Regions from separate parts of the Bacillus aerius genome, predicted to be linked through region 3. Evidence: predicted binding sites of a transcription regulator. Region 3 holds the regulator's gene; each other region holds the start of a gene.

The links. Region 3 encodes Rex, which represses fermentation and respiration genes when NADH is low (regulators of the CRP and FNR family bind a similar motif). Its sites were predicted from a motif close to TTGTGAAATATTTCACAA; they were not measured.
Positions count from the first base shown of each region.
Region 1: a site for Rex is predicted at 1,944-1,961, ahead of M2353_RS01320 (L-lactate dehydrogenase). Genes of this name have one in related genera too.
Region 2: a site for Rex is predicted at 4,002-4,019, ahead of M2353_RS18410 (cytochrome ubiquinol oxidase subunit I). Genes of this name have one in related genera too.

Region 1 covers NZ_JARYHO010000001.1:232,142-242,998, reverse strand. Annotated here, with positions in the region: gene M2353_RS01325 (L-lactate permease) at 1-913, opposite strand, end outside; gene M2353_RS01320 (L-lactate dehydrogenase) at 957-1,904, opposite strand; gene M2353_RS01315 (YfcC family protein) at 2,122-3,552, opposite strand; gene M2353_RS01310 (M20 peptidase aminoacylase family protein) at 3,706-4,833, shown strand; gene M2353_RS01305 (SDR family NAD(P)-dependent oxidoreductase) at 4,882-5,604, opposite strand; gene M2353_RS01300 (alpha/beta fold hydrolase) at 5,690-6,565, opposite strand; gene M2353_RS01295 (glycine betaine ABC transporter substrate-binding protein) at 6,605-7,486, opposite strand; gene opuAB (glycine/proline betaine ABC transporter permease subunit OpuAB) at 7,486-8,331, opposite strand; gene opuAA (glycine/proline betaine ABC transporter ATP-binding protein OpuAA) at 8,342-9,610, opposite strand; gene M2353_RS01280 (toxic anion resistance protein) at 10,011-10,857, opposite strand, start outside.
Region 2 covers NZ_JARYHO010000001.1:3,540,728-3,551,584, forward strand. Annotated here, with positions in the region: gene cydD (thiol reductant ABC exporter subunit CydD) at 1-1,504, opposite strand, end outside; gene cydB (cytochrome d ubiquinol oxidase subunit II) at 1,504-2,520, opposite strand; gene M2353_RS18410 (cytochrome ubiquinol oxidase subunit I) at 2,507-3,922, opposite strand; gene isdG (heme oxygenase) at 4,252-5,373, opposite strand; gene M2353_RS18420 (FecCD family ABC transporter permease) at 5,375-6,388, opposite strand; gene M2353_RS18425 (ABC transporter substrate-binding protein) at 6,385-7,323, opposite strand; gene srtB (class B sortase) at 7,342-8,091, opposite strand; gene M2353_RS18435 (ABC transporter ATP-binding protein) at 8,118-8,888, opposite strand; gene M2353_RS18440 (FecCD family ABC transporter permease) at 8,875-9,861, opposite strand; gene isdE (heme ABC transporter substrate-binding protein IsdE) at 9,894-10,781, opposite strand.
Region 3 covers NZ_JARYHO010000001.1:521,369-532,225, forward strand. Annotated here, with positions in the region: rRNA gene M2353_RS02540 (23S ribosomal RNA) at 1-269, shown strand, start outside; rRNA gene rrf (5S ribosomal RNA) at 331-446, shown strand; tRNA gene M2353_RS02550 (tRNA-Met) at 464-540, shown strand; tRNA gene M2353_RS02555 (tRNA-Asp) at 590-666, shown strand; gene thiL (thiamine-phosphate kinase) at 945-1,922, shown strand; gene tsaE (tRNA (adenosine(37)-N6)-threonylcarbamoyltransferase complex ATPase subunit type 1 TsaE) at 1,935-2,411, shown strand; gene tsaB (tRNA (adenosine(37)-N6)-threonylcarbamoyltransferase complex dimerization subunit type 1 TsaB) at 2,392-3,081, shown strand; gene rimI (ribosomal protein S18-alanine N-acetyltransferase) at 3,107-3,535, shown strand; gene tsaD (tRNA (adenosine(37)-N6)-threonylcarbamoyltransferase complex transferase subunit TsaD) at 3,528-4,556, shown strand; gene M2353_RS02585 (ABC-F family ATP-binding cassette domain-containing protein) at 5,023-6,945, opposite strand; gene moaC (cyclic pyranopterin monophosphate synthase MoaC) at 7,084-7,575, shown strand; gene M2353_RS02595 (redox-sensing transcriptional repressor Rex) at 7,591-8,244, shown strand; gene M2353_RS02600 (twin-arginine translocase TatA/TatE family subunit) at 8,272-8,451, shown strand; gene tatC (twin-arginine translocase subunit TatC) at 8,458-9,222, shown strand; gene M2353_RS02610 (NUDIX hydrolase) at 9,262-9,888, opposite strand; gene M2353_RS02615 (YdiK family protein) at 9,946-10,140, opposite strand; gene M2353_RS02620 (CPBP family intramembrane glutamic endopeptidase) at 10,137-10,857, opposite strand, start outside.

The sequences.
Region 1 (10,857 bases), 290 kb from region 3:
CGGCAGTTAAAATATAAAACGGAGACCATGCTTTCAGCACCTCAACCCCGCTATACGTTTGTTTCTTCTCAATGGCTGGTGCCCCTTCTTCACGATAAATATGTTTCGGCTGCCATTTTCGAAGAAATAAAGCCAAAATTCCCATACTCGCTAAAGCTGAAATAATATTGGCAAGCTCAGGGCCCATCGTGACCATTGTAACAGCCTGCAGAATCGCATAGCTTCCACTTACAACAAGCAAGGCTGGAAGGGTTTCTTTGATCCCTTTAAAGCCGTCTACAATGAGAATAAGCAGAAACGGAATACAGAAAGAAATAAACGGAATGGTGTACACAAGGGTTTGAGACAGCTCAAGCGGCGTCATATTTCCCATTTGCGCCCCTGTAATAACCGGAATACCTACTGCACCAAAAGCGCCAGACGCAGCATTTGCAATCAAGCAGAGCATGGCGGCTTTCAGTGGTTTAAACCCAAGCTCTGTTAAAAGAGCGGCACTAATCGCAATCGGTACACCGAATCCAGCGGCTCCCTCTAAAAATGCGTTAAAACTAAAACCAATTAATAAGAGCTGTAACCGTTGATCTTGAGAGATTCCTGCAATACTAGAGCGAATGACATCGAACTTTCCAGATTTCACAGCAATTTTATAGAGCCATACGGCCATGATGACGATATATCCAATCGGCCACAGCCCATTAGATACACCGAGCACCACAGCAGATAATGCTTTTTCAATTGGCATATGAAAGAAGAAAACAGCTGTTACAAAACTGACGATCAAGGTAAAACAAGCGGCTAATACCCCTTTTAACTTAAATACAGTTAATGCTAGTAGGAAAAACAAGATTGGAAGCATGGCCACCAATGCACTGACGAACTCATTACCAAACGGATCATATATTTGCTGCCACATAGTGATTCATCCTTTTCTGCTCAGATAGGTTGCCTTTGATTGATTAAAAATGAGGAGCTAAAATTTCTTTTAACACATTCACACTGTGTGCGAATTTTTCTTTTTCTGTGTCATTTAGTGCGAGCTCCATCACTTCTGTTGCACCATTTCGGTTCACGAGGGCAGGTACACCAATGTAGACATCTTCTGCTCCGTATTCTCCATCTAAATAAGTGCTGACAGTCAAAATGCTGTTTTCATTGTGTAAAATAGCTCTAGTAATACGGGCTAAACTCATCGCTACGCCGTAATAAGTCGCGCCTTTTTTCTCAATGATTTGGTAAGCGGCATGACGGACATTTTCCATGATATCGTCTAAATCTTCTTGTTTGTATTGGTCATTTCTCTTCATTAATTCTGTGATCGGTACACTTCCGATATTCGCATGGCTCCAAACAGCAAGCTCTGTATCCCCATGCTCTCCAATGATGTACGCATGCACATTGTGCGCCGCTGCTTCAAAGTACTCACTAAGCATGTATCTGAATCTTGCCGTATCAAGCGTTGTTCCACTACCAATCACTCGTTCTTTTGGCAGTCCGCTGAATTTCCAAGTCGCATATGTCAAAATATCAACTGGGTTCGTAGCAACTAAGAAAATACCATCGAATCCACTTTTCATCACATTGTCTACAATGCCTTTAAATATATTTAAATTTTTCTCAACAAGATCAAGTCTCGTTTCACCTGGCTTTTGGTTTGCACCAGCGCAGATACATACAATGTCAGCATCCTGACAATCCTCATAATCTCCATACCAAGTATTCACAGGATGCGGGGCGAATGCTTTCCCGTGGTTTAAATCCATGACATCACCCATTGCTTTGTCTTGATTCAAATCGATGACTACCAATTCATCTGTGATCGCTTGATTTATTAATGTAAAGGCATAACTGCTGCCGACAAAACCTGCTCCAATAAGTGCTACTTTGTTTACTTTTTCGTTTGTCATTTATCTCATCCTCCTGATTAAAACTAGGTTGTTTTTCTTATGTGAAGTATTTCACATTCTTATTGTGCAATACTTCACAAACTTTTGCAAGGGGATTGCTCAAAAAAATAATGTAGCCATTTTGTGAACACTCTTATTGTGGTTTTAAACCGCTGTCCCCATACATTTTCTCATAAGAAAAAAGCCGCCAAACACTCTTTGGCAGCTTCTCTCTTATTTAATAAGGTCCCCAATTGATCATGACACCGATACAAATAAAGACAAGGCCGATGACGAACCAAATGAGCGCAAGCGGTACCATAAAACGCAGCCATTTCACATAAGGAATCCCACTTGCAGCCAAGACAGCCATCAACACACCTGAAGTCGGATTCACGCAGTTGACCACCCCTTCACCGAGCATCACTGCTTCTACCGCTACTTGTCTTGTGATACCCATTAAATCAGCAAGCGGCGCAAGAATCGGTATAAAGACAACCGCTTCTCCTGATCCTGATGAAATCAAAAAGTGAAGGAGCGCACTGGCGATATACATGCCGATCGCACCAGCGATTGGACTAAACCCTGTCAGCATACTCGCAAGCCCATTCACCACAGTATCAAGCAGCTTGCCGTTTTCCAAAATGACTGAAATGCAGCGTGCCATGCCGACAATGAGTGCGCCGTATACAAGGCTTTGACAGCCGACAATAAACGTTTTTGCAATATCATTGGCAGCTAATCCCCCAAGCAGGCCAGCAGCAATTGCCATGAAAATGAACACACCAGCCATTTCCTTATCGGTCCAGCCAAGCTGAAGCGCACCATATAAGAACCCCCCAAGCGACAAACCGCACACCGCTAAAATCAGCTTATGTCTACCGGTGAATTCAGGCTTGTCCACAGATTCCGCATCAGCTCCTCCTAGCCCTTTAGCTGGAAACCACTCGTCACCAAGCAGGCTTCCCTTTTCTTTATTTTTCAAGCGTTTTGTATATAAATAGATGTACACAATACTAGATAGGAGAAAACAAAGATAAATGATGACACGCAGCCCAATACCAGAAAAAATCGGCAGTTCTGCAATCGTTTGTGATAAACCTAATGGAGATGGAGACAAAATAGTTGCGTTAAAACCTGCATAACAGCCGATGTAAATAACCGCCGCTCCAGCCACTGCATCCCACTTTAAAGAACGTGCCACAATGATCCCAATAGGAATAAAGCCAATGACCGAGTTCACCACAATTCCGGTCGTCCCAAGTACAGAAAACAATCCGCCAACAATACAAATAAACAATAGCTGTTTCGTTTGGAACCGGCTGATGACATTGTGAATCATCCCGTTAATGGCACCTGTCTTTTCCAAAATTGCAATGGTTCCGCCAGTAAAAAGAATCAGAAAAATAATAGAGGATGAACCAACCATCCCTTCTTGAATCGCTGTAAAAAAACCAACCGGACTAACTGGTGATTGATCAATACGGTGATAACTGCCAGGAACAGCTGTTGTGATCTCTCCTGACGTTTTCCGATCAAATTCACCGGCTGGTACAAAATACGTTGCGATCGTACAAATTAAAGCAATCATAAATAAGAGTACATACGCATCCGGCATCTGAAGTTTTCTTTTTTGTTTCTCAGGTGCTGATACTGTTGCTGTTTTCATCTGTCAAAACCCCTTTGTCCCGATCGGAATTTCACTTAATTTTCTGAATAATCAAATGATGTGTTATATTATAAACACTGATGATATTTAAGATCAATATTATTTCACTAAAAGAATGTTTTGGCAGATTATCTGTCAGCAAGGAGGCTTCTCATGACAACTTTGACAAACGAGATGAAACAAACCGTGACAGACATCTTTGAACATCTGCACGCCCATCCAGAAATCAGCTGGGAAGAGACAAATACGACAGCTTATATTGAAGCTCTATTAAAGAAATTAGGCTGTAAAACGAGAACATTTGAAGACTGTACAGGGGTAATCGGTGAAATTGGGGAAGGCGCACCAGTGGTTGCTGTGAGAGCCGATATTGACGCATTGTGGCAGGAAGTAGATGGCGTATTTCAAGCCAACCATTCATGCGGACACGATGCACATATGACGATGGCACTTGGGACATTCATGGCATTGAAAGAAAAAGAACTTCCAAGTGGCACGATCCGATTCATTTTTCAACCTGCCGAAGAAAGAGGAGGCGGCGCTTTAAAGATGATCGAAAAAGGTGTGTTAGCTGACGTCGATTATTTATACGGGGTGCATGTGCGCCCAATTCAAGAAACCTTAAACGGACGCTGCGCTCCTGCCATTTTGCACGGATCAAGTAATCATTACGTCGGAACCATTCTAGGGGAGGAAGCACACGGTGCACGCCCGCACCTTGGGGTCAACGTCATCGAAGTTGCATCTACGCTTGTGCAGAGACTGGCGCATATCCATGTCGATCCACGAGTCGCCCATTCTGTGAAAATGACCAATTTAAATGCAGGCGGCGGCAGCTCCAACATCATACCTGGCAAGGCCTCTTTTACACTCGACGTTCGGGCACAGACAAACGAAGTGATGGATGAATTAGAAAAGGAAATTGAAAGAGCATGCCATTCTGTAGCGGATGCTTTTGGCGCCTCTATCACACTTTCAACTGATCATCGTCTTCCAGCTGCGACATTAAATGAAGAAGCTGTGGAGATCATGTCACATGCTATAGAGCAAGTGCTAGGCAAAGAACAGCTCGATCCACCGATCGTGACGACAGGCGGAGAGGACTTTCATTTTTATGCAGCAAAGCTTCCTCATATTAAATCGACGATGCTCGGTTTAGGCTGTGATTTAAAACCTGGGCTTCATCACCCTTATATGACATTCGATCGCTCTGCGATTTTGACCGGCATTGAGATTTTGACGGAAGCTGTATACGAAACACTTCAGCAGCATTCATCGTAAAATAAAAAAACCACCCGTCTTTTCTTTAAGCGGGTGGTCTCCTTTATTTTACGCATTCACATCTGTCATTGCCGGTACATTGATTTCTTTCACACAGGACACCCTGGATAGATGAATGACACATCTCGCCAGCTCGACAATATCTTGTACAGGTATTCTCGTTTCATCATACAGAGCAATGGCTTTGTCGGCGCCATCTTCGTACGGAACTTCTGCCGCCAACTCTCCTGGATTGATACAGGTAACGGATATTTTATCTTTCCTTACGTGCTCTCTTAGTGCGTTCACAATACCACGAAGCCCAAATTTAGAAGCAACAAAAGAAACCTGAGACAAATTCGTATGGTCAAGTCCCGCAGTAGAACCAATGACGATGATCTTTCCATTCTCAGATGTCCTGACGTGCGGAAGCAGAGCTTGGATGTAGGTAATCGTTGAGGTAACGTTCACATTGATTAAATGAGCGATATCCTCCGGTTGATCAAGATCGAAAGAATAATCATCTTCAAAGCCGCGTTTCTCCCATAAACCGACGTTATAAATGAGTACATCAATTGTCTGATCCTTCAATGCTTCGAGCATAAAAGGGATATGAGTTTGGCTTGATAAATCGATCTTCAGCCAAATTCTACGCACTCCATCGTCTATGTTCAAACTGCTTGGTTCACTTCGTGACACAATCCATACTGTATCTCCACTTGAAGGAAGACCTTTTACAAAGGCATCCCCTAATCCTTGACTCGCACCAAATATGATATAGTTTTTACTCATGCTTCCTCCTTCATGGCTCACTTACAAGCTTCCATCCATATACCCATTCATCTGTAAGCGTTTTATACCTATATCATACAATGTCTTATACATGCCTGCCCCTTTTATGCTCATCTTCACTTTCTAAATGGCCTAGCTTCCTTATTTCCTTTAATTCCGCTGGTAACGCACGCTCTTCTATAAAGCTTTTGATCATGTCGACAAAAAGTTCTTTCTTTTCAAAAGTAAACGTATGTCCAATGTCAGGAACGATGAACCCGGCTGCATTCGGGTGTGCATTCGTGATTTTTTCTGCTGACCTAGTCATAATGCTCTTTTCCTTTTCTCCCACTGTCACAAGAATCCGTGCCTTCGCTTGTTGAAACGTCTCAGGGAGCTTGTAATGAAGATTTTCTTGAAACATCGTAAGCAACGTCTTCTTCTGCAATTGTTTGGAATCCGCTGCATAATGATCCAGTACATCGTTTGGAAGTCCCATCTTTTCTGCTTGCAGCTGGATGAACCAATCTTTCTTTAATAACGGATATGTAAGAGGTAAAATGGGCCTTACCATCAAATAGAGCCATGGTAATGGCAACACAAGGGCGCTATTGATAATGGCGATGTCTGCGATGTCTGGCTCTCTCGATAACACATCAACGGCTACCTGTGCACCTAGAGAGAAGCCAATTAGAATGACTGTACGACCATGTGCATGCTCCTTTATCCATGAAATGATTTCAAAAGCACTTTCTCGCATGGAAAACGACGTTTCATTTGCTCTTGTCCCGTGACCAATAAAATCAGGGGTATAGCATTCATACGTTTCCTTGAATATTTCCATATGCTCCTGCCACATCCAGCTGCTTACGCCTCCACCGTGCAGGAAAATCATCATTGGTTTTTCCACCATCGACAACTCATCCACCATCCTTATATATAAGAAAAAGCAGTCGCTTTTTGAGCAGACTGCTTTTTCCATATGCTCCCTTCTATTATAAGGGAACTGTTATACAATTGGCTATTTTTTCAAATCTTCGATCGAGTTGACGTTTTTCATATAAGTCGGAACAACGAGACCCATGCGAAGACCCTTCATACTTGTACCGAGGTCATCATATTTTCCTTTAAACTTCGCTGCATACGTTTTATGCGTATTTGGAAGCCATGCAGATAATGATGCATCAGCACTTCCGGTTGCAATTGCTGTCCACATTGGGCCTGCTTCAACCTGAGTCAAGGTCACTTTAAAACCAAGCTCACGCAATACCTCTGCGGCCACATTGGTACTTGCAATCTCACTATCCCACGCAACGTAGGCAAGATTGATTTTGTCACCGTTTGACTTTTTCACGCCTTTTGTCCATTTCGCTACTTGATCTTTATGCTTTTTCACATATTTAACAGCAGCATCCGTTGGTTTGACGCCATCTTGAATATCAAGCATCACTTCGCCCATATCATCTTGAGACCATTTAAATTGACTGAGCATTTTGGCTGCTTCCGGTTGATCCTTCGCAAATCCTTTACGTGAAATGGTGTGAATTTCTTCTTCTTCACCATATGATTTTTTCGGATCATCTAAATATTTTAAATCGTAGCGGGAAAACATCCAGTGAGGATTCCAGCCAGTGATGATAATCGGTTTTTTACGGTCATACGATTTCTTCAATGTCGCTGTCATCGCTGCACTTGAGGCAGACACAACCGTCCAATCCTCTAAACCGTAGTCCTTTTTCGCTTGATCCGTCAGCGCCATAATACCTGAACCCGGATCAATACCGATAATGGTTTTATTCACTTGCTGTGCTGCACTCGCATTTGAGTCCGACTTTGCACCACAAGCAGCTAGTAAAAAGACAAGCAGGGCGGTCATCCCAATGTAGAGAGACTTTTTCCACATTAAGCATTCCCCCTGGTTTTTTTCGTTTTAATGTTTTGTGTAATACGATCCAGTGTAATCGCCACGATAACAATGGCAATACCTGCTTCAAAACCAATCCCTGTTTTCAGCTGTGTTACCGCACTATATACTTCCGAACCAAGTCCTGGTGCACCAACCATTGCCGCAATGACGACCATGGATAGAGCAAGCATAATACTTTGGTTAATCCCAGCTAAGATGGTTTTTGTAGCAAGTGGAAGCTGAACTTTGAACAAACGCTGGAATGTCGTTGAACCAAAAGCTTCTGTTGCTTCAATTAAATCAGATGGTACTTGTTTAATACCGAGAATGGTCATACGAATCGTTGGCGGCATAGAGAAAATAACCGATGCCACAACGCCAGGTACTACTCCGATGTTAAAGAAGAAGATTGCTGGTAAAAGATAAACGAATGCAGGCATTGTCTGCATTAAGTCTAAAATAGGTGTGACAATTTTACGCACCGTTTCCTTCTGTGATGCCCAAATACCGATCGGAACCCCGATCACGATAGAAATGACCACAGCTGTCAGAACGAGCGCAAGTGTTTGCAGCATTGGCTGCCAGTAGCCTAAATAGTCAATCAGTAAGAATCCAATAAGTGTGAAAAGAGCAACTCCTCTTGTACTGATCCACCAAGCAATTCCGGCAAAGATAAGCGTTAAGATAATGGATGGAATGACGCCAAGTGCAGCCACAATTCCATTTACTGTTCCAGCTAATCCATTTGTGATGCCATCAAAGAAACCACCAAAGGTTAATGTTAACCAGTCAACAAATTGATCGATATAATCCGCGAACGGAATTCTAGGTAAATCACTCATACTAAACATCTTATTCTACCTCCTGTGCAGAAGGCTCTTGTGCTTTAATTTCCTCTAGCTTGTTAGAAGACATGTTGATATATTCATCATTTCCTGATAATGCACCAATCAATGCACCTCTGACCACAATACCCTTCATTCTGTTTTTCTCATCTACAACGGCAATTGGAATATTTGCCGCATCAGATACTGCATCAAAGATCTCTGTTAAATACGTTGATTCCAATACTGTCGTAAATTCTTTATCAAGAACAGTTTCTAGCGACGCACCCGTTTCTGCCGCTTTTTTCGCTGCTTGTGCAGAAATAACACCTAATAAATGCTTTTTCTTATCTACTGCATAGATAGACGAAATACCAAGGTTCTTCATGAGCGTGAGCGCAACACGTGCCCCTTTATCAATCTGAACTGTTTCTGCACGTTTCATAATATGACCAGCGGTTAATACTTTAGAAAGGTCTACATCTTCAACGAAACGTTCAACATACTCGTTCGATGGGTTCATCAGAATTTCTTCTGGTGTTCCGATTTGAACGATATTCCCGTCTTTCATGAGGACAATGCGGTCGCCAATACGAAGCGCTTCATCTAAATCATGCGTGATGAAAATAATTGTTTTTCCTACAGACGTATGAAGCTCAAGCAATTCATCCTGCATGTCTTTACGAATTAATGGATCTAGTGCGCTGAATGCTTCATCCATTAACAAAATATCAGGGTCATTAGCTAGTGCACGTGCCAATCCAACACGCTGCTGCATACCGCCACTTAATTGATTTGGGTACTGCTCTTCAAAACCTTCAAGTCCAACAAGCTTTAAAGATTCAAGCGCTTTAGAGCGGCGCTGTTCTTTCTCTACACCTTGCAATTCAAGCCCGTATTCTGTATTCTCCAGAATGGTACGATGCGGGAACAATGCGAAGTTTTGGAAGACCATGCTGATCTTTTTCCGTCTGACTTCACGCAATTGATCCTTTGACATATTTGTTATCATATCCCCATCAATATAAATTTCGCCGGAGGTTGGTTCGATTAACCTATTCAGCAGCCGCACAAGTGTGGACTTTCCGCTCCCTGATAGCCCCATGATGACAAATATCTCACCGTCATACACATCAAAATTTGCTCGATTGACACCAACTGTTGCGCCGGTCTCTTTTAGGATTTCTCTCTTTGTCTTCCCTTTTTCAAGCATTTGAGATGCTTTTTTAGCATTTTTACCGAAAATTTTAGATACATTATTTATCTTGATTTTGATCTTTCTCTCTTCAGAATTCATTTTTTCCCTCCAAATTAGCATCTTTATAACCGTAACATAAGCGTTATGATGCGAACAATCTTTAGAATTCGCTTATTTCCGTACAATATGTATGAATTCCATATAGAGGTCTGGTGATTACAGTTTATACGCCGTATTACTCGTAAATCCTATAGAATGCTTCATAAACTACATATTTTACGGGGTATTTTCTCTCGCCAGACAATATTTTACTGGAAATTCCTTATTGTGCTAAAAAATAAGTCGAATCCTTGTGGTAACGGGCTTTTTCTTTCATGGGTGAACCATGCCCCTGAACAGGATTTACCCGAAAAAGGTCACATAAAAACCTTTTTTCTCAAATTTTAATCAAATTCATGAAAAAACTGCCTGCAACTTTCGTTACAGACAGCCTGTTTTTTTAGGACTCTAGGGCAGCTCTCTTAATATTATCTTGAAGTTCAAGCATACGTTTTGTTCCGTCCTCACGTAATCGTTTGTTTTCTTCTTCAATCTGCTTCGTCTCTTTCATCCCTTGTACAATCGTATTAAAGGATGATTCGATCGTTTCAATGTCGATGCTTGGACGACCTGATAATTTAGCAATCTCAACACTTTGACTTGAGATATTTTCAGCATTTCGTTTCAGCATTTCATTCGTTCTTCTATCCAGCTCACTCATGGAATCAGCCACAAGCTTTTGTCTCTTCGCTGTTACCGCTTGAATGATTCCATTTTTGAAAATTGGAATCGTAATGATGAAGGCAGAGTTAATTTTCCCGATTAATTTCGTATTACCACGCTGCAGCAAACGGATTTGTGGTGCCGTTTGAAGTGCCACCATCCGTGCCATATCAAGATCATATACACGCTCTTCAAGCGCTTGAATCCCATTACGAAGCGTATCTAGCTCCATTTGTGCCAGCTGGTTTCCCCCCGCCGCTTTTTCTTCATAAGAAGGAACCAATTGTTTTAATTCTTCGATCTTCATTTGCCCTGCGACGACATACTTTTCAAGCTCCATATAGTATTGAATGTTATGCTCATACATTTCTTCAAGCGTAACCGTCGATTTGGTCATTTCATCTTTGTATTTACTGATTTCCACATTGATTTTTTCAATTTCTGCACCGAGCGTTTGATATTTGCTGAAAATCTTCTCGATCATGCTGCCACCGCGTTTAAAGATTTTTGATAACAAACCGCCCTTAGGCTCGTCAAAATCATTTTTATCAAAACGATCCATAATCTTTCCAAGCTGTGTAAGC
Region 2 (10,857 bases), 3.0 Mb from region 3:
GATGAGCCGTTGGTTCGTCTAACAGCATAATGGATCGCTGGCCGAGCACTGTGCGAGCGAGGGCAATCCGCTGCGCTTGCCCACCGCTCAGTCCTCTGCCCTGTTCGCCAATGACCTCATCCAGTCCATTGGGGAGATCAGCTACGAGCTGAGACAAACCTGCCTCTTGCACCGCTCTTTCAACGTCTTCATCTGTTGCATTCGGTTCATAAAAACGAATGTTTTCTCTCAGTGTCATGTGAAATAAATAAGGATGCTGCGGCATATAAACAACTTCTTTTTGCCATGCCGCCAGCTGTAAATGAGCAAGCGGCTTTCCGTTTAGGATCATTTCACCTGCAGACGGTTCAACAAAACCGCCGAGAACATCCGTTAACGTCGATTTCCCCGAACCACTGGCACCGATGATCCCAATCTTTTTCTTTCCTTTCACAGTGAGATCGACATCCTGAATCGAATAAGGAGCATGTTCATCATGCAACACACTGACATCTTGCAGTGTGAGCTCAGATTGCTCATTCCACTCGTTCAGCTGCACGGATTGTGTCTCCTGCTCTCGGAAGCCCTTTTCCTCTAAAATCACTTGAATCGCCTCATTCGCTTCTTTACCGTTTAACGTCGCATGATAATCATTTCCCACTTCACGGACTGGCAAGAAATATTCTGGCGCAAGCATCAGTGCGGTCAAAGCGGGCAATAACAAAAGATCTCCTTCAATTAAGCGCAAGCCGAGAAATACAGCGACAGTCGCAATGGACAGCATAGAAAAGAAATCAAGAGCAAAAGATGAAAGAAAGGCGACTTTCAGTGTGCTCATCGTCGCCTTTCGATAACGCTTTGAGACCTCTCCAATATTGCGAGAATGCTTTTTGCTAATCCCTAAGTAGCGAAGCGTTTCAAGGCCACGGAGAGAATCAGTAAAATGATTGGATAATTTCTCATACGATCTCCATTGTTTGGCCGCTTTACGCTGAGCGACAAGTCCTAGCAAAATCATAAAAACAATTAAAATCGGCAGCGTGACAATCAGAATGACAGCAGATGTTTCATCTAATGTCCAAACATAGACAAGCACCATCACCGGAATAACTGCCATGTTCACCATTTTCGGCAAAAACAGCTGTAAATACTGACGATATTGGGCAATGCCCTCCATCGCCAATGTCACAAGCTTTCCTGTTCCTTTTTTCTTCGTGAAAGCTGGCCCTAAACGGAACAGCTGGTCCAACAGCTGCTTTCTCACGTCTGCTCCAATTCGGGAAGAATAGGTGAACATGACCTTCTCCCGCATCAAGGTGAGACCGTGCCGCACCAGAAAGGCAGCAAGAAATAGCAAGACATAAGGTGTTGCCTGCATGAGGCTCTTCCCGTCAAACAGCGTTGTTATGGCATGTGCCAGCCACTGTGCTTGAAAAATAATACTTGCTCCTTGGATGATTGACACAATACCTAAGAGGGCAAGAAGCCCCCTCATTCCTTTTAGTTGAAGCAAACGTTTATCCATTAGTAGGTCATTGGCTCCTTACCGCTTACACGTTTACGGAAGACATAGTAGCTCCAGATTTGATACCCAAGCACAAAAGGTAGCAAAGAAATGGCAACAATCGTCATGACCGTCAGTGAATAAGATCCTGATGCAGCGTTTTGAATGGTGAGGTCGAATGCATGGTTGATCGAACTAATCATGACACGCGGGAATAATGCTGTGAAAAGCATGGTCACCGTCACCATAATACCTGCACCTGTGAATAAAAATGTCCATCCATCACGCTCTTTTCTCATAAAGAATAGAGCCGCTACATAACAAACCACAATGAGTACAGTTAAAGGGATTGTGATGATCGGACGCACGGTATAAATGTCTGTTTCAAGAATAGACACACCAACAAATAGAACAAGAACTGGTAGTGCAATCAATAAAACACGCTGACCGAGCTTTCTTGCACGATTTCTTAAATCACCCTCAGTGCGGAGTGTGACGAAAATCAATCCATGCAGGAGGCAAAGCACCGTCACGGCTACCCCGCCGATCACTGAATAAAGATTGACGAAGTCTGTAAATCCAGCGTACATATTCATATCTTGATCAATTGGCATTCCTCGTAACATACTTGTGAATAGCACTCCGAGTAAAAATGGCGGAAGCAGACTGCCAAAGAAGATGATCCAGTCCCACGTTTTGATCCATGAAGCCTTCTCGACCTTCCCTCTAAATTCAAAGGCGACCCCCCGCCCAATGAGCGCTAATAGGAGAATCGTAAATGGAATATAGTATCCGCTGAACATCGTAGCGTACCAGTGAGGAAAAGCGGCGAAAATAGCCCCGCCAGCTGTAATCAGCCAGACCTCATTCGCATCCCAGAAAGGGCCAATCGTATTGATTAAAATGCGGCGCTCGTGTGCATCTTTTCCAAGCAGCTGCATGGACATCCCGACACCAAAATCAAATCCTTCTAAGAAGAAAAATCCAACAAACAATACTGCGACAAGAATAAACCAAATCTCGTTAAGATATGCCATGATATGCGCCTCCATCAAATGGATCTGTAGACAGGTCCGTTTCATCCTTTTGATCTGTATTCTCTTCAGAATGTGCACCTTTTTTAATTTCTCGAATGAATAAGTAGGCAAGCACGATGGCAAGAATCAGATAAATGGTCGTAAAGCTAATGACTGAGAATAGCAACATGCCGTACGATACGTTTGGTGAAATGGATTGTGCGGTTGTCATCATACCAAAGACTGTCCACGGCTGACGCCCAATTTCCGTCATGATCCAGCCCGCTGAGTTTGCAATAAACGGGAACGCAATCATCCATACCATGAAGTGTAAATACCATTTGTTTGATTCTAGTTTTTTTCTAAAGCTCAAATACAAACCAATCATACTAGCAAAAATCATCAACATGCCGGCACCCACCATGATTCTAAAGCTCCAGAAGGTTGTTTTGACTGGAGGAATGTAATCTCCAGGACCAAACTTTGCTTCATATTCTTTTTGAAGGGTCAGCATGCCTGGCACATCTCCACTAAACTTCGAATAAGCCAAGTAACTTAAAGCAAACGGAATATTGATCTCCGCAGAGTTTTCTTTTTTATCTGTGTCAATGTTGGCAAATAGTGTCCAAGCCGCTGGATCTCCACTATCCTTCCAAAGGGCTTCACTTGCTGCCATCTTCATCGGCTGTGATTCCATTAAGTGCTTCGCTTGATCATGTCCAGAGAACGCCACACCTAAGCCAGAAATGAAAGCAAGCACCATGGCAATCTGGAAAGATTTTTTGAAAAAGGTCACTTCTTGTTTTTTGATCATTTTATAGGCACTGACACCCGCGATAAAGAAAGCACCGGTTGCCAATGCACCAAACAGAACGTGCGGGAACTCTACCCAAAGTTGCGGATTTGTCACGAGCGCCCCAAAGTCATTCATTTCTGCACGGCCATTTTTAATCACAAATCCAACTGGCTCCTGCATAAATGAGTTGGCGAGTAAAATCCAAAATGCCGAAAAGATCGTACCAAGAGAAACGAGCCAAATACATAACAAATGAATTTTTTTCGGTAGACGGTCCCAGCCGAATATCCAAAGACCAATAAAGGTCGATTCAAGGAAAAAGGCCAATAGCGCTTCAATGGCAAGCGGTGCACCAAAGACATCACCGACAAACCTTGAATAATCTGACCAGTTCATCCCAAACTGGAATTCTTGCAGAATCCCTGTCACCACACCTACTGCAAAGTTAATTAAGAAAAGGTGACCCCAAAATTTTGCCATCTTTTTATAGATGTCTTTTTTCTTCACCACATAAAGGGTTTGCATCAATGCAACGATAAATACCAAACCTATAGACATAGGAACAAAAATAAAATGAAATAATGTCGTTGAGGCAAATTGAAATCTTGCTAAAAACAGCTCACTCACAGCCTTACATCCTCCCTTACTTTCGCATGCCGAATGATTCGAGATATTTATGCTCACTATTTCACAAAAAGTTCACTATTTGTTCAATGATTCACAAGTGAAAGTCCATTTGATATAGTTCACTCGGTGAAATTTTACTCTTGATTTTCATTCGGTTAGTTATTTATACCTGTACTTTACACCCATGTGCTTCAAAAATAAAGTAAATTTTACCTAAAATTTGGATAGGATTGTGTCAGTTGTTTGAATACTTTGTCAAAAATATGTGACGGAAAGAGACAATCACAAAAAAAATAGCGCTGCTTCTTCGCTGCAGCGCTTTTGAATATTTAGGCTTTTTTCTGTAAAGCGGGTCTTGTGACTTGCACTTCATAGTACGTAATTTTGTTTTTTAACAGGCCTTCAGGTTTCGCCTTTCCATGAGCGTGCGCATCACCAAATGCCTGAGATTTTGTCCAATTCACAAAGTCTTCTTTTCGATTCCAGCGGGTGTGAATGGTCACTTCATCGTAATCAGTTGTCTGCTGAGTGACCCATACTTCCATTCCTAAAAAGCCTTCCATAAATTCTACTTGTCCCTGCTTGTTAAACCGTTTAACAAGGTGGTCGGCACTGCCTTTTTCTACTCTTACTTGGTTGTTTACAATAATCATGTTTGGTTCATCTCCCTTTTGTTGTTGAATGGAGGCGATTGGGATAATGAGCGGATGCTCACCGTCTAAGTGAACCTCTGCCTGAATCCCAAAAACCTCCTTGAAAAAGTCTTCTGTTAACACTTCTTTTGGTGAGCCAATTTGATGCACTTGACCTCGCTTCATAGCAATGAGACGGTCACAATATTTTGCGGCCTGCTGCAAGTCATGGAGAACCATTAAAATGGTGATGCCATGTGTTTGATTCAGCTGTTTGAGTAGCTCCAGTAATTCAAGCTGATGCGCAATGTCTAAATAAGTGGTTGGCTCATCGAGAATGATGGTCTCTGTCTTCTGAGCCAGTGCCATTGCAATATATGCCTTTTGTCTTTCTCCGCCTGACAATGTATGAAGCATTCTGTTTTCATTGATGCGGCTATTCGTCACCTCAAGCGCCCACTCAATCGCTTCATGATCTGACGTGCCGCTTTTTTTCCAGATGGAACGGTGCGGGCTGCGTCCAAGTGCGACCAGCTCACGTACTGTCATCGATGGAATGGCGGTTCTTGTTTGCATGAGAACCGCCACCTCCTTGGCGATCTCCTGTGCCGTCATCTCTTTTTGCGGGATGTCGTGAATGTAAATCATGCCGCTTTCGATTGAGGTCAGTCGTGCGGCAGCTTTGATAAAAGTCGACTTACCTGACCCATTCGGGCCAATGATTCCGGTTACACTCCCTTTAGGAACAGCTGCTGAAATGGAAGACAGCCGAAAGCCGCCTTGACTGAGACTCACGTCATCCATTGCAATGACATCCATCTTAACCCCTCCCTTTCTTTTTTAATAAATAGAGGAAGAAAGGTGCACCGATGCAGGCAAGCAAGATCCCTACAGGCAATTCAACCGGTGTAAACCAGACCCGTGCTGCTGTATCGGCAAAGACCACAAGCACGCCCCCTCCAAGCATTGAAATCGGCAGCAAATACCGGTAATCATCTCCGATTAAAAGACGGATAAAATGAGGTACAACAAGCCCGACAAATCCGATTAAACCACTGACACTGACAGCCGCTCCAGCTAAAAGAGCGGCCAGCGCAATGAGAAAAAATCGAGTTCGCTCTACTCGAAGGCCCAATAGCTGAGCCGATTCATCGCCAAGTAAAAGGAGATTGGACGGTTTAATGGCGAAAAAACAAAGACATAATCCAGCCAGCGCATATGGCGACACAAAGCTAAGATGATGCCAGCTCCGCCCGTTTAATCCCCCTGATAGAAAAGGTAAAACAGCCTGCACACGCTCACTATATAGCACCATAAACCCATTCATCACCGCACCAAGCAGGGCATTGACGGCAACACCTGCCAAGATCAATTTAAGCGGTGAAACCCCTTGATCAAATGACAGCATATACACGACAAGAGCTGCTAATAAGGCGCCCAGAAAAGCGGCTGCCGGAAGCAAATACGTGAACTGCGGGAGAACAATCATGCTGAGTACAGCAGCTAACCCGCCGCCCGCAGTCACACCAATGATCCCAGGGTCAGCAAGTGGATTTCGGACAACTCCTTGTAAAATCGCACCTGATGCCGCGAGACAGGCCCCAACGAGAAAACCAATGAGCACACGCGGCAGCCGTAAATCCATGACAATTTTTTCATGAACAGGCAGACCTGTTCCCGTGAAGACAGCCATTAAATCCGTCAGCGACAATTGGACAGAACCTACCGCAAGTCCTAGACAGACGCCCACACATAAAGAGAAAAACAATCCTGGTAACAGCCATTTTCGTCTTGACTGCCTTTTTTGAAAATCTAGTTCTGCATTCATCTTCATGATGACAATCGCTTCAATTTCTTCTCTAATTCATCGATCGCTCTGATGACTTCTGCGCCTGGATTTGTCCCAAATAGGTCACTTGGCAGAATCTCAACGTGTCCATTTTTGACAGCTGATACATCGTGCCACGCCGCATTTTGCTTCATTTCACTCATAAAGCCTGCTTTGACATCTTCAGGATTGCTGTGTGTCATCAGCAAAATGAGATCCGGATCGGCCTCGATTACCTTTTCTGCATTGATTTGTGCATATTGCGGAAACTTTTCGAGTGCTGGTTCATTTTCAGCAATATTCGCACCACCAGCGATCCGCAGCAGATCACCGCTTAAAGATTGTGGAAGTGCCGCCATATATGTGCCGGGCGCACCATATACAACGAGTGTCTTTACTTTTTTCTCAGGCTGCTTCACTTGCTTGATCCGCTGATCGATTTGAGCATTGAGCGCTTTGGCCTTTTGCTGTTTTCCAAGTAAATCACCAAATAAAGTAACTTGACGCTGGATGTCCTTCACTGAGTTGGCACTTGTCAAAAGAAGCTGTGAACCAATTCCTTCTATAGTAGAGATATCCTTGCTGTTTAATGATTCATTCCCAAGCACCACATCGGGCTTTAAACTCGTGATCAGCTCGACATCAAATTGATGGGTTGTGCCAATTGATTGTACGGACTTTGCCTTTTGTAGATTGTCTGGCAATTCGGCAGTTGGCCGGCCGACCACCTGACCACCTAGAGCATAAATGATGCTCATGTCGCCAGTTGACAACGAGACGATCCGTTCAGGTGATTCATGAAACGATAATGTTCTGCCGGCAAAATCCTGAATGTTGAGCGCACCTTGCCCGCTCCCATTCTCGACAGGCGCCGCCTGACTGCATCCGCCGAGGAGAAGCACGACGACGAGTCCTGCCCAAATCACATGTAAACATTTCAACCGTCTGTCTCTCCTTTTCTAGTAAACTTTCTTTAGCTTCGCCTGTACCACGAGACGCTTGTTTTTAGGTGCCAGCACGTGATCACAGGTCGATAATGTGAGAATCAAGTCATCTGTGGATACGTCTGTTTTCGTTTGATAGATGGACTTCTTACGCACAGCTTGCAAGTAGTGCGCATATTCACCAAGATCCTGAAAATCAGTCTGAATATAATCGAAATCGACTGTCGTCTCATACACAGCAAAAATCTCTGCTTCATAGCTTTGGTACAGCGTATCGTACTGAAATGTGCGATGATCTTGGAAGAAATCTTTTTTCAAATAGTTTGTGAGACCAGCAAACATAGACCCATCCCTCATCCGATGACCGTATAACACTGTATTGGGACTTTCATGCAAGACGTCATTACGGTAATCCATAAAGATACTGCCTGCCCGTGTGTCATCCTTTACATAATTACGAGTTAAATAGAATGCATTATCGTTTGACTGAACAATTGGATACTGAATCATCGTGTCCTTCATATCAATCCAACCGACAATGTCTTGATTCACCTTTCGCAAATCATCAAATGACTGACGGATTTCTCCAGGTTTTCGCTGTTTCATTCCATCCTCGTGTGTGTAAAGTGTCTGAGCCTTTGCAAGCACCTGACGATTTTGATAATAGCCAAAGAGCTCCAAGCCAATGGCAGTACCGCTATATAGAAAAACACCTAAACAGACGATCGTCAGCATTCGCTGCCCGATTCTTTTCCCTCGTTTCACACTGTCTCACCTGCTTTTTGCACAACTTATATGCCTACAGGCACGATATACATCCCTGTTTCTGCATCTTGCTTAATTGTGACGGACACATGATAAATGTGCCGCACCATCTCTTCTGTTAACACATCATTCGGCCGTCCTTCGCGGATAATTTGTCCATCTTTCATGGCGATGATGACATCACTATAGCGAATCGCCTGATTCATATCGTGCAGGACCATGACGATGGTTAATCCATGCTCGACATTGAGCTCTCGAATGAGCTCCAGAATGTCAAATTGATAATACATATCCAAATAAGTCGTCGGTTCATCTAAGAAAAGGATCGGTGTTTTTTGCGCTAAAGCCATCGCAATCCATACACGCTGCCGTTCTCCGCCTGACAATGAGGCGAGTGGCACCTTTCGCTTATCCGTCAGCTTTGTACAGGACAGCGCCCACTCGATTGCTTTCTCATCTTCTTCCTTGTCACTGCCGCGCATCGTCTGGTAGGGCGTTCTCCCAAATGCCACGACTCGTTCGATCGTTAAATCGAGCGGCGCTTCATTTTGCTGATGTACGACTGCCAGCTTTCTCGCGAGTTCCCTGGGCTTGAACGCATTCAGCTCTTGCCCATCTAAATGTATCTGTCCTTTATGTGGACAATGGTTATGTGCCATCAAGGAAAGCAGTGTGGATTTGCCCGAACCATTTGGACCGATAATGGTGGTGATTTTCCCCTTTTCAATCTTTGTAGTGACCGATTGAACAATATCCCTCTGCCGATCATAGGAAAACGACACCTCACGAATGTCCATGCAGACGATCCCCCCTTCTTAATAAAAAGATCAGAAACGGCCCGCCAATAACAGCCATGATTGTAGAAGCAGGGATTTCATTTGGTGCCACAAGCGTTCTGCCGAGCGTATCAGCCGTCAAAATGAGCAAGGCCCCGCTTAACGCAGAAAATGGAATCAGTACCCGATGGTCCGAGCCGACGAGCCTTCTAGAGATATGGGGAATGAGCAAGCCGACAAAGGCAATCACGCCCGCTACCGCAGCAGTCACCGCTGCTAATAACACCGCCGTGATTGAAATCAAAAGGCGCATTCTGGTCACACGCAATCCTAAGTTTTTCGCCGTCTTATCTTGAAGGGCAAGCAAGTTACACCATCTGCTAAAGAAAAGCGCAACCACAAGCCCAATGACGCCATAGACACCGATTAAACGGACATCTCCCCACGTTTTCATCGTCAGATTCGACTGTCCCGACTGATTAATAGTGATATTGAAATAGCTGCAAATGGTCACAAACGCTTCTGCCATCCCTGTAAACATGGCATTGATGGCGATCCCCACCAAAATCATTCGAATCGGGCTTAAGCCGCCTTTCCAAGACAACACGTATACGAGGAAGCAGGCAATTGCCCCGCCTAAAACTGAAAATAAAGGAGAGTAGAAATAAAATTGAGGAAGCGCTGTAATTGCCATTAAAGAAAAGAAGCTAGCTCCCGATGAAATACCAATAACACCGGCATCTGCTAATGGATTCCTCATCACAGACTGCAAGAGGACACCGGAGACAGATAAAGCCGCCCCTGTAAACATCGCAATGAGCATGCGGGGGATTCTTAAATCTTTAATGATTTCTACCTGTGCATGTTGACCGGTCATAAGCCCTTCCAATAATTCAATCGGTGTAACATGAATGCTCCCCGTAATGGCGGAATAAATAAATACGCCGGCTAGTAAGAGACTGACTATCAGAAATAAAATCCCTGTTTTTTTCATCTTGAACGTCCTTTTATCATTAAGATTCGCGCTTATGACGGATACAACATACGAGTCAATTCATCTAATGCCTCTGCTGCCTTTAAGTTGCCTGTTGTCCCGAATAAGCTTTCTTCGAGGTCGTACACCCGGTCTTGTTTGACCGCATGGAAATGTTTCCAGATGTCATTTGTTTTAAATTCTTGATCAAACATTTTGACGACTTCATCGGGCATCCCATGTGCGGCTCGAAGAATGATATCTGGATTGGCTTTTTGTAAATACTCCGTATTGGATGCCAAATACTCCATTTTCTCACCTTTTACGATGTTCTTTCCTCCTGCAATACGCACAAGATCACCGATATACGAATTCTCTGTTGCCACTAAATAACTGCCTGGTACACCAAGCAAAATGAGAACGGATGGCTTCGTCTTTCCCTTCGTTCTCTCTTGTATGTCTTTCTTTTTTTGTTCAAAATCATCCACAATGCGTTTCGCTTGTGTCTTTCTATCATATTTTTCTCCAAGCTTTGTGATGGCGTTCTCCATCTTGTCCAGGCTCTCAAGGTTGAGGTATGTCGCAGGGACAGAAGCTTGTTGAAAAGGCGTTTCTAAATCATATTGAAGGGTCGTGACAGACAGGACATCTGTCGGTTGAAGTGATTGGATGATTTCCATGTCTGGGCTCATTGGGTTACCGACTGCTGGGAGTCCTTTGTATCGAGCCGGCAAGGATTTTTGACTTGTTGGCACCCCGACAAGATCTACCTCTAGCGCATCCATGATCTCAGCAGCAGCTACAGTCGTTGCCACAATGCGGGCACTTGACGCTGCGCTTTTTTTGCCTTTCGCTGAGCTTTCAGCTGATTGTGAGCAGCCTGCTAAGAAGACGCACACACATAGAGCCGTGATCAGGGTACATAACATTCGATGCTTCAAAAAACAGAAGCCTCCTTTCGAAAAAAAGGAAGTGGATGCGCCGAGATGAATGGCGCACCTCACTTAACATAGATTC
Region 3 (10,857 bases):
GAAATTTGAGAGGAGCTGTCCTTAGTACGAGAGGACCGGGATGGACGCACCGCTGGTGTACCAGTTGTTCTGCCAAGGGCATCGCTGGGTAGCTATGTGCGGACGGGATAAGTGCTGAAAGCATCTAAGCATGAAGCCCCCCTCAAGATGAGATTTCCCATTCCGCAAGGAAGTAAGATCCCTGAAAGATGATCAGGTTGATAGGTCTGAGGTGGAAGCGTGGTGACACGTGGAGCTGACAGATACTAATAGATCGAGGACTTAACCTATATTCTAATGTGAAAAATGAACGTTGTTATCTAGTTTTGAGAGAACATTCTCTCCATCAGGTTTGGTGGCGATAGCGAAGAGGTCACACCCGTTCCCATACCGAACACGGAAGTTAAGCTCTTCAGCGCCGATGGTAGTTGGGGGTTTCCCCCTGTGAGAGTAGGACGCCGCCAAGCTTGTCATTTTATATCGTCGCGGGGTGGAGCAGTTCGGTAGCTCGTCGGGCTCATAACCCGAAGGTCGCAGGTTCAAATCCTGCCCCCGCAACCAAATTATTTTACCTATTAAATAGGGAGTACTCATTGAGTACAGCCAAAATGGTCCGGTAGTTCAGTTGGTTAGAATGCCTGCCTGTCACGCAGGAGGTCGCGGGTTCGAGTCCCGTCCGGACCGCCATTTTTATGACTTGTAAACGAAAACGTATAGTTTCGTTTTTTTTTATGTCTTTTTCTTTCAATAAGTATCCTAGATGCAATGAAACTCCTTGTGTTTGGCTACACTAAATGTGATAAGAAAAGATCATGACTTCAACAAACAACGCCTGGTTTTTTTATACCAGGCTTTCTTTATATCGTTTTTAGTTGGAACCGAGGCTCATATTCGCTACACTAATACTAACTGTGTCTGACATCATGTTTGCTCAATCAGTTGATTGTATGAAGGGGCTGTCTTTTATGGATGAATTTGATCTTATTCGCCGAATTACACCAAAAGAAACGCATCAGCGTTCTTTGATCATGGGCATCGGTGATGATGCTAGTGTTTATCAACCTCATTCACATTGTGAAGAGGTCGTTTGTGTTGATACAATGGTAGAGCATGTCCATTTTCGATTTGATTTTTCCACACCCTTTGAGGTTGGATTTAAAGCGCTGGCAGTGAATATCAGTGATATCGCAGCCATGGGAGGAACCCCTAAGTATTATCTTGTATCAATTGCGATCCCGCCTCATGGGGATGAAGCAATTGTCGCAGCTTTTTACGAGGGAATGAAAGCATTGGCTGACACATATCATATGGATTTAATCGGTGGAGATACAGTAGCCACCCGCAGTGACTTTGTCATCACAGTAACGGTCATTGGTGAGATTCCAAAGGGAACAGCCTGTTACCGTCATAGTGCTCAGACAGGAGACATTGTCTTTGTCACAGGTGAACTAGGTTCATCAGCTGCTGGGCTATCCCTTTTAATGAATGAAGTAAATGCTGCACATTCGATTGACACTGCTTTTTTTCTAGAGCGACACAAAATGCCGCAGCCGCATATTGCTGCTGGCCTTATTTGTTCAAGCTTCCCCCGGGTGACCTTGAATGATGTGAGTGACGGATTAGCGAGTGAGCTGAACGAAATAGCGGAGGCCAGTCGTGTAACGCTGGAAATTGAGGCTGATCAACTCCCAAAACATCCACATCTACCGTTGTTACATAAAGAGTGGCTTGAATGGGTCTTGTTCGGTGGAGAGGATTTTGTCTTAACTGGTACGATCCCTGAAACGGATTGGAAGCGATTTGAGACGCAATGTAAAAAAGAACACATTCAGGTCACGCGTATTGGACAAGTCAAAGATGATCGAGCGTCCAGCGTTATTTTAAAAGACCATGATCAACAAACAATTTTAATGAAAAAAGGATATAATCATTTTAAGAAATGAGGTGACTCCACCATGAAGTTAACGTGGACAACAAAAGGTGCGGATGAGACGAAACGAATTGCTGCTGCCTTGGCTACACTTGTGATGCCCGGCGATGTCTTAACATTAGAAGGAGACTTAGGCGCAGGTAAAACGACTTTTTCAAAAGGTTTTGCAGAAGGCTTAGGTATTACCCGTATCGTCAACAGCCCTACTTTTACAATTATTAAAGAATATATGGATGGCAGACTGCCACTTTATCATATGGATGTGTATCGTATGGAAGATGCGGAAGAAGATATCGGACTGGGCGAATATTTTGAGGGGGAAGGTGTATGTTTGGTTGAATGGGCACATCTCATTGAACCTCAATTGCCTTCATCGTATTTAAAAATTGAAATGCTGAGAACAGAACGTGAAGAAGAACGTCATCTCACGTTTTATGCAAAAGGGGAGCGCTATGAGGCCCTTTGTAAGGAGATGAAAGACATTGACCATACTGGCAATTGATACGTCAAACCATACACTCGGAATAGCTCTTGTCCGTGATGACACTGTGGTTGGGGAAAGTATTACGTACTTAAAGAAGAATCATTCAGTCCGTGCAATGCCGACAGTTGAAGCACTGATGAAAGAATGCGGCGTAGCACCGAACGAATTAAGCAAAATTGTTGTAGCCAAAGGACCCGGTTCTTACACTGGCGTTAGAATCGGTGTGACCATTGCAAAAACACTTGCTTGGACGCTGTCTATCCCGATAACTGCTGTTTCAAGTTTAGAAACGCTGGCGGCAAATGCTCGATATTTTGATGGAATGATTTCTCCTATATTTGATGCAAGAAGAGGACAAGTTTATACAGGGTTATATACATTTGAAGGTGGAAAGATAAAAGAAGCGAAACCAGATCAAAATAGCCTGCTCACTGATTGGCTTCAAGAGCTGAAAAAGGAGGGGAACTCTGTTTTATTTCTTGGACATGATGTGCATCTTCATCAAGAGAATGTTCTCTCCATACTTGGAGAAACTGCTGTGATCGCAGACGAGGCATTTCATAACCCAAGACCTTCAGTGCTCGCATTTTTAGGGGCAGACCGTCCTGCTGAAGATGTCCATCAGCTTGTTCCTAATTATATTCGTTTGGCAGAAGCGGAAGTGAAATGGCTTGAAGGACAAAAATAATCTCAACACAGTAGAGATGCGAAGAATGACAGTAGAGGACATCCCAGAGGTATATACGATTGAAGTGCATTCGTTTACAGCGCCTTGGAAAAAAGAGTCGTTTGTCTATGAAATTCTCCATAACCAATACAGCCATTATTTCCTCATTGAAGAAGATGGTCAGCCTGTTGGGTATTGCGGCGTTTGGATTGTCATGGATGATGCACAAATTACGAATATTGCGATTCTCCCTGAGCACCGGGGAAAAGGATACGGGGAAACGCTGCTTCGATATGTCATGGAATTTTGCAAAGAAAAAAAGACAGATCATCTTTCACTAGAAGTGCGGGTATCAAATACGCCAGCACAATCCCTTTATGAAAAGCTAGGTTTTAAACCAGCTTCTATTCGAAAGAATTATTATACGGATAACGGGGAAGATGCATTAGTCATGTGGGTGAAGATAAATGAGTGAAAAAAAAGATCGATTCATATTAGGTATAGAAACAAGCTGTGACGAAACAGCTGCGTCCATTGTGAAAAATGGGAAAGAGATCGTAGCGAATGTTGTCGCCTCACAAATAGAAAGTCATAAACGATTTGGCGGCGTGGTACCAGAAATTGCTTCAAGGCATCATGTGGAACAAATGACGATCGTGTTAGAAGAGGTCATGGAGCAGGCCAATATGTCCTTTCAGGATTTAGACGCTATTGCTGTGACAGAAGGGCCGGGCTTAGTTGGTGCACTTTTGATAGGTGTCAATGCAGCCAAAGCATTGAGTTTTGCACATCAAATTCCGCTTGTTGGTGTTCATCATATTGCTGGACACATTTATGCGAACCAGCTCGTTGGTGAACTGGTGTTTCCTTGTTTAGCTCTAGTCGTCTCTGGTGGGCATACTGAGCTTGTTTTGATGAAAGAGCATGGGTCTTTTGAGGTCATTGGTGAAACGTTGGATGATGCGGCTGGAGAAGCGTATGACAAAGTAGCTCGGACGATGGGTCTGCCATATCCAGGAGGACCTCATATTGATCGATTGGCACATGAAGGGGAGCCAACGATTAAGCTTCCTCGAGCGTGGCTTGAAGAAGGATCCTATCATTTTAGCTTCAGCGGTTTAAAATCAGCGGTCATCAACACGTTACACAATGCGTCTCAAAAGGGCGAAACCATTGCGCCAGAGGATTTGGCTGCAAGTTTCCAAGAAAGCGTGATTGAGGTGCTAGTTGGAAAGACCTTAAAAGCGGCTGAAGCGTATGGTGTGAAACAAGTCGTTCTAGCTGGCGGGGTTGCTGCCAATAAAGGTCTTAGAGAAGCCCTTACTTCAGCATTTGCGAAGTTGCCTGAAGTGAATGTCATGATTCCGCCATTGTCTCTTTGTACAGACAATGCAGCCATGATTGCTGCTGCGGGAACCATTGCATTTGAAAAGGGAATAAGAGGCGACATGGCAATGAACGGTCAACCTGGACTGCCGCTTGTCTCCTATGAATAAGAACTCCTGTGGATACAGGAGTTTCAGCGTGTAGACAAACCCTCGCATTCTTTGTCAGTCCTGCGTGCTGGTGCTCACGAATGTGAAATTCGCTCCGCGCCAGTACTCGTCCTTCCTAGACTTCAAAGGTTTTCTATCAAGCTGAAAAGAAGACAAAGGGCTAAAATCAAGTTCATTTTAGCCCTTTGTCAAAAATTTGGAACTCCTGTGGATATACAGGAGTTTTTTCTATTAAAATGAAAGCGATTTATTCACATGTAAGCGTTATATATCCACAATTGTTAGAAAATTCGTTTTAAAATGAAGAGAATGTGTATAAATGTGATCTTTTATGTGGATATGTGATTAAAATACTGTGGATAAAGTGGATAACTTTAAAATATTTAAGAATAATCAAGATGTTATTGTGGGTATCATTGTGGATAAATATTCTCACCTTAAAAAAGAGCACCCGTTAGGGCACTCTTTATGCATCTGATAGATCTTCCCATTCCGCAAAAAGTGATTCCATCTCTTGATTGAGCGCATCATTTTCTGTTTGAATGGCTTGTACTTTCTCGTGATCTTGGAAAATAGCAGGATCACATAGAAGCTCTTCGTTTTCACCGAGCTTGTCTTCGATGACAGCGATACGCTCTTCAATTTCTTCAATTCGGCGCTGCTTTTGTCTTTCTTTCTTTTTGAGTTCTTTCTCTTCTGCATAGGATAGTTTTGCTGTTTCTACTGGTTTTTCTGCTTGTTTTTTATGCGTCTCCTGAGTTTGGAGTGCTTCAAGCTCTAATTGTTCGTTTTTCTTTTCAAGATAGTAGTCGTAGTCACCAAGGTATTCTTTTGTTTCATTTGGTGAAAGCTCAAGTACTTTTGTTGCCAGGCGATTGATAAAGTAACGGTCATGCGAAACAAACAAGATGGTGCCTGGATAATCTATTAGTGCATTCTCTAATATTTCCTTACTGTCCAAATCAAGATGATTCGTCGGCTCATCGAGAATGAGGAAATTGGCTTTTTGGAGCATCAGCTTTGCCAGTGCAAGTCGTGCTTTTTCTCCACCACTTAAAGCATGTACAGGCTTTAAGACGTCATCACCTGAAAAAAGGAAGTTTCCTAAACAAGTTCGAATGTCTTTTTCAGTCATATGGGGATAATCATCCCAAAGTTCATTTAACACTTTTTTGGAGGATGTCAGCTTGGCTTGTTCCTGATCATAGTAGCCAATCGTCACATGAGAACCAAAGCTGATCTCGCCTTTTACTGGTTTTAACGTATCCGTTAAGGTTTTTAAAAGAGTTGATTTCCCGATACCGTTAGGACCGATGAGTGCCACGCTATCTTCACGTTTAATATGAAAAGAGAGTGAGGAGAGGAGCGGCGTTTTTTTATCGTAACTAATATCGAGATCATGCACCTTCAGCACGTCATTTCCGCTTTGCCTCATAATATCGAAATGGAAGTTTGCGGATTTTTCATCTCCTAACGGCTTATCTAAACGATCCATCCGTTCCAGCTGTTTCCGCCTGCTTTGAGCACGCTTTGTGGTGGAGGCTCTTGCTAAGTTGCGATCCACGAAATCTTGAAGCTTCGAAATTTCTTCTTGCTGTTTTTCATACAGCTTCATATCACGCTCTAGCTGCTCAGCTTTTTGGTCAAGATACTTGCTATAGTTCCCAGCGAACTTTTTCATCGCTGTTCTTGACACTTCATATACATGGTTCACGACTTTGTCTAAGAAGTATCGGTCATGGGAAACGATAAGGATGGCTCCTGTATAATTTTGCAAATACTGCTCAAGCCATGATAAGGTATCAATATCTAGATGGTTGGTTGGCTCATCCAAAATCAAGAGTTCTGGTTTCATCAATAATAGCTTTCCAAGCGCTAGACGAGTTTTCTGACCACCGCTTAAGGATTGGACGGTTGTATGGTCTTCAAAATGACTAAAGCCGAGTCCGTGTAAAATGGAGCGGACATCCGCTTCATATTGGTAGCCGCCTTGATCTTTAAATGCTTGCTGCAGCCTGTCATAGGTTTTCATTAGAGAATCTAATTCTGTTCCTGTGGAAGAAGCCATTTTCTCTTCTATGCTTCTCATCTCTTGTTCCATTTCTTTTAAATGATCGAAAACGGATAGTAGTTCGTCTTTTAGCGTACGTGTAGACGTCACATCTGTATGCTGTGCGAGATATCCAATAGATAGGTCTTTCGGTTTGATGATCTCACCTTGTTCGTAAGACATTTGACCGGAAATGATTTTTAAAAGCGTGGATTTTCCTGCACCGTTACGACCGACAATGGCAATACGATCCCTCGCTTTGACTTCCAATTTTATATTCGTTAAAACGGTATCAGCGCCAAACGATTTGGACAGCTGATTCACTTGTAGAATCATCATGTAACTTCACCTCTGCTATAATATGTTAAGTGTAGCTTATCAGCAGTAAACCGGCAAATCTTACATACGGCTGCCATGGTCAAATGAAAGACAGATAGGAAAAAATAGTGTATGATTTGAGTGAGGGAGCGTTGAAAGATGAGTCAATTTAGCCACTTTAACGAACAAGGAAGAGCAAAGATGGTCGACATTAGTGACAAATCGTCTACAGTGAGAACTGCCGTTGCTGTTTCAAGCGTTCGTATGATAAAAGAAGTATTTCATCAAATACAAAAGCATGACATTGGAAAAGGGGATGTGCTGTCTGTCGCACAGGTAGCTGGCATTATGGCAGCAAAGCAAACGTCCAGCATCATTCCAATGTGTCATCCGCTTGCATTAAAAGGTGTCGATATCTCCTTTGATTGGGAGGAAGACGGAAATGCGTACATTCTGAACATACAAGTACAGGTGAAAACAAAAGGAAGTACGGGTGTGGAGATGGAAGCGCTCACTTCTGCCTCAGTATGTGCACTGACCGTTTATGACATGTGCAAAGCAATAGACAAAGGGATGATCATCGGCCCGACCTATTTAGTAGAAAAAACAGGTGGGAAAAACGGTGATTTTCACAGAGCATCAGATATTTAAGTTGGAGGATCTTATATGAATATAGACCAGTCAAAAATTCCACAAGCGACAGCCAAACGTTTGCCGCTTTACTACCGTTTTTTAAAAAATCTGCATGCATCAGGAAAACAAAGGGTGTCATCGGCAGAGCTTAGTGATGCAGTCAAAGTGGATTCTGCCACCATTCGCCGAGATTTTTCTTACTTTGGTGCACTTGGGAAGAAAGGGTATGGCTATAATGTCGATTACCTCTTGACCTTCTTTAGAAAGACCCTTGACCAAGATGAAATGACGAATGTCATGCTCATCGGTGTCGGGAATTTAGGGACTGCTTTTTTACACTATAATTTCATTAAAAATAATAATACAAAAATTTCAATGGCTTTTGACGTCAATGAGAGTAAAATAGGAAGTGAGATAGGCGGCGTGCCTGTCTATGATTTGGATAAGCTTGAAGAGCATGTGCAAGAGGTAGGAGATATTCCTGTTGCGATTTTGACAGTGCCTGCCGTAGCAGCTCAATCCATTACAGATCGTTTGATTGCCCTTGGCATCAAAGGAATCCTTAACTTTACGCCGGCTCGATTGAATGTGCCGGAACACATTCGAATTCATCATATAGATTTGGCGGTTGAACTTCAGTCTCTTGTGTATTTCTTAAAGCATTACTCTGTTACACAGGAGGACTGACGAAAAGGGGTAAAGGGGGTGGAGCAAATGGGTCCGATCGGTCCTGGAAGTTTGGTTCTGATTGCGGTTGTTGCGCTCATTATTTTTGGGCCGAAAAAGCTTCCTGAATTAGGAAGAGCAGCAGGAGATACATTACGTGAATTCAAAAATGCCACAAAAGGTTTAGCTGATGATCAGGAAGAAAAAAAGAAAAAAGAAGATCAGTAGAATAGGATGAGCTTCATGAATGTCAAAGATATGCCGCTTATGGAGCATATTGTGGAACTGCGAAAACGTTTAGTGATCATTGCGATGTTTTTTGTCACCTTTATGGTGGCAGGTTTTTTTCTCGCTAAGCCGGTCATTGTGTATTTACAAAATACCGATGAAGCGGCCACACTGACATTGAACGCGTTTAAGCTCACAGATCCACTGTACGTGTTTATGCAGTTCGCTTTTGTCATTGCTCTTGTTTTGACGTGTCCCGTGATCTTATATCAGCTTTGGGCGTTTGTGAGTCCTGGCTTATATGAAAAAGAAAGAAAGGTGACACTTGCTTATATTCCGATTGCACTGCTTTTATTTCTGAGCGGTGTGGCTTTCTCTTATTTTATTTTGTTTCCATTTGTCGTCGATTTTATGATACGGATGTCAAATGATTTACATGTGGAGCAAGTGATTGGGATTCATGAGTATTTTACATTTCTGATGCAGTTAACACTTCCATTTGGCTTTTTGTTTCAGATGCCTGTCGTGTTGATGTTTCTCACTAGACTTGGTATCATTACACCGATGTTTTTATCAAAAATACGGAAGTATGCCTATTTTGTCCTCCTTGTCATTGCCGCACTGATTACACCGCCAGAGCTCGTTTCTCACCTCATGGTTACCTTGCCAATGCTCGTTTTGTATGAAGTGAGTATTGTCATTTCAAGAGTGACCTATCGCAAAATGCAGCAAACAGAGACAGAGGAGAAAGAAAATGATGTTGTCTCATAAAAAAGCATCGTGATCCAAATAGGGGTCACGATGCTTTTTCTATTGTGAAAGAAATTGATTGATTGCTTGAAAGAGATGCTCATAATAGGCAGGTTCATGCGGGACAAAATCATGTACATGGACCTCTCTCTTTTCCTCACGTCGCTTGCCGTCTGCATCCACTTCAAAGCCCTCGATGTTCATTTTTTCGCATTCTCTATTTAAAAGCTGCTGTGCATCCATCAGCCTTGCTCTATAAAGTCCAGCAACTTCTTCTTTCTGTAGATGGACATCCATGTGCTCTTTTTGATCCATATAAAGATACACATGGCAAAACTCACGATCGGTAAACGAAGGCATATGGATTTCATCTTTCATGACACCAGCAAAGGTAAGATTCTCAAACGAGATGGAGAGACCAAGCTCTTCTTCGACTTCTCTGATGCCATCAGAAGGCTGTTCATCTGCGAGAAGGTGGCCTGCTGCGGTGATATCAAGTAGAGAAGGGAAATCCTTTTTGGAGGGACTCCTCAGCTGAAAATAGAGAAACACTGTGTCATCTTCCTTTTTTAAAAGCCAGAAATGAAAGGTTTCATGCCAAAGGCCCTCAGCATGGATATCAGATCGAGCGGCTGTACCAATCGTTTCATGCTGATTGTTCATGATGTTCAGTTTTTCGTGTTCCATGAAAACATGACCTCCATAAAAAAACCATTTTCCAAACGGTGGAAAATGGTTTTTGCTTTATTTTTGCTGCTGTTTTTTCATTTTGACAGAAAAAGCAAACATTTTTAACGCGATATTGATATTATAGGCCGCAAACACCATCAGCAAAATGCTGTAAAATGACCACATGTCACCTGGATTTTGAATGGCCATATAGGTGAACGCCACACCTACGGCAAAATAAATAATGCCCCATACGACAGGGTTTCTCATGAGAAAAAGCCTCCAATAATCATTTGCATTGTTTGAGATTGTTCTTCAATCATTTTTCTTACTGGCTCAATCTGCACAAGAATGACGAGCGAGTTCATCAGCATGTGTGCGCCGATTGGAACAATGATTCGTTTTGTTTTCGCATATAAAAAGGCAAATGTAAAGCCCATTGCGGTATAGAGCAAGATATGTGGGAAATCATTGTGTACAGCAGCAAAAACCACTGAACTGACAAGTGCGCCAATGAAAAAATTCGTTTTTTCATAAACCACACCAAAAATGATTTTTCGAAAAATGATTTCTTCTAATATCGGTCCAATCAGAGCGATGACGATTACAAGCCATGGAACTGCATCCATAATGGCTAAAATGTTTTGAGTATTTTCGGATTCTCGGCTAATGCCAAATGCATATTGTTCAATCGCCCCCGCAATGGATTGTGCAAAGAGGGAAAGAAAGAAACCGCCAATGATCCAAGCGATTGCCACGCCGACTGATGCCGGTGCTTCATTTCGAAGTGAAGCTTTTGGTACAGTCCGAAGGATGAGCAGAATAATGATTAGTCCAATACAGAAGCTGATGATTGTCCATGTTCCTGACAATTTGGAGAGCTCTGCTTGTGTCATCGGTGTCTGAATGTAACCTAACCACTTCATGATGAACACATACGGAAACGCAGAAAATTGCACCAATATATACGTTAAGATGATGTACCAA